Antarctobacter heliothermus: one gene and its partner. Each later gene encodes a partner of the first gene's protein in a complex. Links are inferred from orthologs where the notes say so. Each region holds a gene or a part of one and is shown on either strand. Other genes may lie near its edges.

Region 1 (3,021 bases):
CGCGGCTCAGCAGTTCGACGCTGCCCATCTCGCGCAGGTACATGCGCACCGGGTCATCGGTGCGGTCCAGCTTTTCGTTTCCAGACCCGGCCAAGGTGACTTCGCCAGGCTTTTTGGTTTCGACCAGATCGGTCGAGCCCTTGCTGTCGTCGTCTTCCTGCTCTTCCTCTTCGGTGATCTGGATGCCCATTTCGGACAGCATGGACATCACGTCCTCGATCTGGTCCGAGGAGACCTGATCCGGGGGAAGCACCTGGTTGAGCTGATCGTAGGTGATGTAGCCGCGTTCACGCGCCTCGGCGATCATCTTTTTGACCGCCGCCTGGCTCATGTCGAGGCCGGCATCCTCTTCCTGGTCTTCGGACTTGACGTCTTCATTGTCCTTGGCTGCCATGCGGCTCTCCTGATGGGGGGCTCGGGAACGGGGCGATTCGTTGAAACGTCTCAATAACGCGATAAAGTGATTCGCACACCCGTTTAACCTTATTTGTTTACCAGTTCGTCACCAATACGACGCTCATTTTCGGCCCTTGTCGAATCGAATCTGCGACAGGAGCGAATCGAACGCGCTGCGTTCCTCACGGTCAATCGGGGCCCCGTTTGGCCCCACGTCATATTCGGCATCATCTTCATCCCGGCGGCGACCCGCCTGCGCGCGAACCCTTGCGGCCTCTGCAAGACGCCATGTCAGCGCCTCATCAGCATGGTCGGCCAGGTCCTCCACGGCTTCGTTCAGTTCTACTTGCCACCCGTCGGCGGCGGCGAGCTTCGCCAGTTCCTCTGCCACGGTCAGCCGCGCTTGGTCGGCATTTCCGGGCGTGCGAATACAGGGCACCACCGCCACATGGCGTCCCATCAAAAGATTTTCAAGGGCTTCCGCCCCGATCACCGCCTCTGCGCGCCGGGTCATCGTCTCTGGTTCGGCGATACTGTCGAGAATCGCGTCCCGCAAGGCCGCCAGCGTCCCGTCGGCGCAGGGCATGTCCTCTAACTCCGTCTCGAACCCCTCGGCGATGCCCGGCGCAGACAGAACGGCGGCCAGGATCACCTCCAACCGCAAGCGGCGCTCCCCATCTTCACCGGACGAGGCGAGGAATGACGCCTTTGCCCCAGCCGTTGGCACTGCTGGAGGCTGAAAAGGTTTGAACCCCTTGCCGCGATAGGCCTGCTGTTGGCGTGGGGCCTGCTGCGGGCGTTGCGCGCGAAAGGCCTGAAACCGCAGTTCCTTGATCGCCTCGCCATAGTGATGACGCAGGCTGGGGTCTTGGATCTTGCCGATCCGCGCGCGCAGAGCCTTGTCCAGCGCCGCCTTGCGTTCCGGGCTGTCCAGCACCAAACCCTCGGTCTCTTGCCGCCACAGCAGTTGCACCATGGGCATCGCCGCATCCAACACCGTCTTGACGGCCTCCGGCCCCTCGGCCCGCAACAGATCGTCCGGGTCTTTGCCCTCTGGCATGATGGCAAAGCGCAGGCCTTTGCCCGCCTCCAACAGCGGCAGGGCGACGTCGATCACCCGGTAGGCAGCCTTCAACCCGGCCTTGTCGCCGTCCAGCGCAATCACCGGTTCATCCGAAACGCGCCACATCAATTGCAACTGCGACTCAGTCACCGCAGTGCCCAGCGGCGCGACAGAGGCCGTGAACCCGGCTTCGGACAGCGCGATCACATCCATGTAGCCCTCACCGACGATCAGGGTCTGCCCCCGTCCCGATGCCTCGCGCGCGGGTTTGAAATTGAACAGGTTGCGCGACTTGTCGAACAGTTCGGTTTCCGGAGAATTCAGGTATTTGGCGTTGTCATCCGGGTCCATCGCCCGCCCGCCAAAGGCAATCGCCCGGCCGCGCGCATCACGGATCGGAAACATGATTCGGTTGCGGAACACATCATAGGGCGCGCGCCCCTTGTCCGACGCTTTGACCAGTCCGGCGGCCAGCATCAGGTCGGGCGACACGCCCCGCCCCGCCAAGGCCTCTCGCAGGTTTTCCCAACCCGGCGGGGCAAAACCGATTTCCCAGCGTTCCAGCGCCGCCTCATCCAGACCGCGCCGCGCCAGATAGGCGCGCGCCTCGGCCCCTGCCCCCGTCTTCAGTTGCAGGCGAAAGAACCCGACAGCCTGTTCCATGACTTCGACCAGTTGCGTCCGGCGGTCCGCCTTTTGTTGCGCGCGAGGATCTTCCTTGGGCACTTCCATGCCCGCCTCTTGTGCCAGAATCTCGATCGCTTCCATGAAGCTCACGTTTTCCGTCTCGCGCACAAAGGAAATCGCATCGCCTTTGGCGTGGCAGCCAAAGCAGTAATAATACCCCTTGCGGTCATCGACGTGAAAGGACGCGGTCTTTTCATGATGAAACGGGCACGGCGCCCACAGGTCGCCCTTGCCCTGATTGGATTTCCGGTTGTCCCACAGCACTTTGCGCCCCACCACCTGTGCGAGGCTGGAGCGATTGCGCAGTTCATCCAGAAAACCGGGGGGGAGACTCATGCAGCCAATATCGGGCTTTGCGGCGCCAATGCCAAGAGGCCGTCAACCGCGTGACAGACGAACAGTCCCGTCCTGCTGTGAATCAGAGCGCCTCACACTGGGTGCGGGCGGCCTTGGCCACCTCGGGCGTCAGCGCCTCTTCGGGTAGGGCAAAGACGAACTCGGCCAATTGTTCGGCGGCCGTCCGGTCCATATCCTTGCGCAACGCGCGGCGCACCGTGCCGATGGTGTCACCGTCCAGCCGCGCCTGCACGGCGGCGTTGAACCATGTTTCCGTCAGGGCACATTTATCGACATCCTGCGCCACAGAGCCGGATGCCGTCATTCCGATCACAGCGATCATTGCCAACACACGCATGACACTCACTCTCCTCTGGCTCACCTGCGGCAAGAGGGCCATTTAGCCCGCCGCACGCCTCCCGGCAACCGAGGCCATGGCCTCACCGATGTCATGGGCAAGAGTCCGCGCCATCGACCGGAACGCCATCAGTTGCAGCCCCTCCGCCCGCCGACTGATGTGAACCGTCATATGCTGGCAC
Region 2 (2,963 bases), 630 kb from region 1 along the record:
GAAAGTTCATGCGCAATGTGCTGCGGTTGGAGGCGGATCTGTTCTGGCTGGCGCTGCGCTATCTGACAGCACTGCCGGTGCCGCGGGCCTTGCCCGAGTCGGATGATCTGATGGTGCGCGCGGTCAAGTACCATACGGGAGTCGGCACGCTGGTCGGGCTGTTGGGGGCGCTGGTGCTGTGGGCGGCGATGCCCGTCCCGCCGGGCATGGTGGCGGTGCTGCTATCGGTGGCCGCCACGCTGTTGGTGACCGGGGCGTTTCACGAGGCCGGATTGGTCGGCGCGGTCGAGGCGCTGACCACCGGGCGCGACCGTGCCGAGATCATCGCCTTGATGGATCAACGGCGCTTTGGGGTTTACGGCGCGCTGGCGTTGGGCATGGTGCTGGCGCTGAAAGTGACGCTGATCGCGGGGTTTCCACTGGGGCTGGCGGCGGCGGGTCTGGTGGCGGGACATGCCACCGGGCGCATGGCCTGTGTGCATGTGACCGGGACCACTGTGCATGCCCGCAGCGAGGGCATGCAGAAATTTGTCCCCAAGGTCACGCCTGACGGCTACCGCGTGGCGCTGACCCTGACGATGGTGGCGCTGATCCCGCTGACCCTTGTGGCGGGGATTGGTGCGGTGCTTTGCGGCTTTGCCGGGGCGGTGCTGTTGGGGCAGGCGTTCCGCGTCTGGAGCATCAACCGCATCGGCGGCTATACCGGCGATTGCCTTGGCGGGGCGCAACAATTGGCGGAACTTGGCTTTTATCTGGGGCTGGCGCTGTGGCTGTGAGCGGGTATGCCCCTTTGGCCGTCACATGTCCCGTTGGCCATCCTGCTGCCAAGGTTTGACGAGATTGCCAAAGCGGGTGAATTGCGCCTCGAACGACAGTTCAACCGTGCCGATAGGACCGTGGCGCTGTTTGCCGATGATCACCTCGGCCTTGGCGTGCAGGCGGCTCATCCGGTCCTGCCACGCCGCCATTTCGTCCAGCCGGTCGTCCGAGGGTTTTTCCCGCTCGGCGTAGTATTCTTCGCGGAACACGAACATGACCACGTCCGCATCCTGTTCGATCGAGCCTGATTCCCGCAGGTCCGACAGTTGCGGACGTTTGTCCTCGCGGTTTTCGACCTGACGCGACAGCTGGGACAGGGCGACGACCGGGATGTTGAGTTCCTTGGCGATGGCCTTGAGCCCCATGGAGATCTCGCCGATTTCCTGCACCCGGTTTTCGGCGGTGCCGCGCAGCAGCTGCAGGTAGTCGACGATCACAAGGTCCAGCCCGTGGGTCCGTTTCAGACGCCGCGCGCGGGCGGCCACCTGACTGATCGGCAGGGCAGGCGTGTCGTCGATATACAGCGGGCAGGCCTCCAGATCCTTGGCGGCCTGCACAAAGCGGCGGAACTCTGTCTCATCCATGTCGCCTTGGCGGATCTTGTGCGAGCTGATTTCCGACGCTTCGGCAAGGATACGACCGGCAAGCTGTTCGGCGCTCATCTCAAGACTGAAAAAGCCGACCACGCCGCCGTCCGTCGCGCCAATAGAGCCGTCGGGTTTCTGGCCCTTCTTATAGGCCTTGGCGATGTTGAAGGCGATGTTGGTGGCCAATGAGGTTTTGCCCATCGACGGACGTCCGGCAAGAATCAACAGGTCAGACGGGTGCAGGCCGCCCAGTTTCTTGTCCATGTCGTCAAGGCCGGTTGAAATACCAGCCAGCCCGCCCTCTCGCTGATAGGCGGCGTTGGCGACATTGACCGCCTCTGTGACCGCTTTGAGAAAGCTTTGGAAACCGCTTTCGGTCTGGCCCTGCTCGGCCAGTTTGTACAGCGCCTGTTCCGCCTCGACGATCTGTTCGCGCGGCTCTGACGCCACATCGACCTTGGCTGCCTTGTCCGAGATGCTCTTGCCCAGCCGGATCAGGTCACGGCGCACGGCAAGGTCATAGATCATCTGCGCATAGTCGCGCACCGCAAAGGTCGAGATGGCAGAGGCCGCCAGACGCGCCAGATAGGCCGGGCCGCCCAGTTCCTTGAGGCCCTCGTCATCCTCCATGAACGCCTTGAGCGTGACCGGAGAGGCAAGGTTGTTCTTGGCGATACGGGCGGCGGCGATTTCAAAGATTCGGGCGTGGACCGGGTCGTAGAAATGATGCGCGCCGATGATGGCGGCGATGCGATCATAGGTGTCGTTCTCGACAAGAATCGCGCCCAGTAGCTGCTGCTCTGCCTCGATCGAATTGGGCATGGTGTCTGCCGCTTGAATTTCGACTCCGGTCGGGTTGATCGTTGCGATCTCGTTCATTTCCATCCCCTGCTGCGTAGACAGATGCCCTATCAGCGGGCGTCGGCGACGGGCAGACTGTATATCTCTGTTGATAAGTCAGGTCACTGGATATTGGCATTTAGGTCGGTCGGCCGTCAACATCTGGTGCGGCTGAGCCGGCCCTGTGATCTTCCTGTCACGTTCAACCAACAAGATGTCAGCGCTGTCGTCGGGTCAGGTTTCGCTGCGGGCCGCGCGCCAGCCGTGCGGGTCCTTGAGGAACGACTCGACCTCTGACAGGACGCCGGCGTGTTTTTCCGGCGCTTCGGCCAGCACCTCCCACCAGGTGCACAGGTGGTGCAGGGCAACGCCGTGATCGCCCAGTGTTTTGGTCGTCTCGGGGAAGATGCCGTAGTAAAAGATCACCGCCGTATGGGCGCAGGTGGCGCCAGTGTCGCGGATCGCGTCGACAAAGCTGATCTTTGATCCGCCATCGGTGGTCAGATCCTCGACCAGCAGCACACGCTCACCCTCGGACATGGCACCCTCGATGCGGGCGTTTTTGCCGTAGCCTTTGGGTTTCTTGCGCACATAGGTCATCGGCAGGGCCATGCGTTCGGCCACCAGCGCGGCAAAGGGAATACCGGCTGTTTCGCCCCCGGCGATGTTGTCGAAAGCCTCAAAACCCGCGTTGCGCATCACGGTGACGGTCAAGAA

Evidence for each region.
Region 2: the proteins of dnaG (region 1) and ANTHELSMS3_RS13965 are in contact, whole or in part, in a crystal structure (PDB 2R6A), measured with the Geobacillus stearothermophilus proteins. The link is inferred for Antarctobacter heliothermus from one-to-one orthologs. Residues at the interface, in WP_049624496.1 of Geobacillus stearothermophilus: Lys456, Leu457, Leu458, Pro459, Ala460, Asn463, Ala464, Leu467, Leu535, Leu536, Ile537, Ala538, Gln544, Glu545, Asp548, Tyr549, His552; in WP_033016901.1 of Geobacillus stearothermophilus: Ser13, Glu15, Ala16, Gln18, Glu91, Leu92, Asp94, Ala95, Val96, Pro97, Thr98, Ala99, Ala100, Asn101, Tyr104, Tyr105, Ile108.

What each region holds. Positions count from the first base shown.
Region 1 is NZ_CP022540.1:2,288,750-2,291,770, reverse strand. Bases 1-2,949 are described here. They hold dnaG (DNA primase), read right to left. Parts: upstream 2,483-2,949; coding sequence 518-2,482; downstream 1-517. Other genes in these bases: ANTHELSMS3_RS10880 (sarcosine oxidase subunit gamma), read right to left, coding at 2,883-2,949; ANTHELSMS3_RS10885 (hypothetical protein), read right to left, coding at 2,565-2,840; rpoD (RNA polymerase sigma factor RpoD), read right to left, coding at 1-394. Also shown: more of ANTHELSMS3_RS10880, read right to left, coding at 2,950-3,021. UniProt on the Escherichia coli protein: RNA polymerase that catalyzes the synthesis of short RNA molecules used as primers for DNA polymerase during DNA replication.
Region 2 is NZ_CP022540.1:2,920,078-2,923,040, forward strand. The notes cover bases 42-2,932. They hold ANTHELSMS3_RS13965 (replicative DNA helicase), read right to left. Parts: upstream 2,286-2,932; coding sequence 798-2,285; downstream 42-797. Other genes in these bases: ANTHELSMS3_RS13960 (adenosylcobinamide-GDP ribazoletransferase), read left to right, coding at 42-776; ANTHELSMS3_RS13970 (orotate phosphoribosyltransferase), read right to left, coding at 2,481-2,932. In the rest of the region: more of ANTHELSMS3_RS13960, read left to right, coding at 9-41; more of ANTHELSMS3_RS13970, read right to left, coding at 2,933-2,963. UniProt on the Escherichia coli protein: The main replicative DNA helicase, it participates in initiation and elongation during chromosome replication. Travels ahead of the DNA replisome, separating dsDNA into templates for DNA synthesis.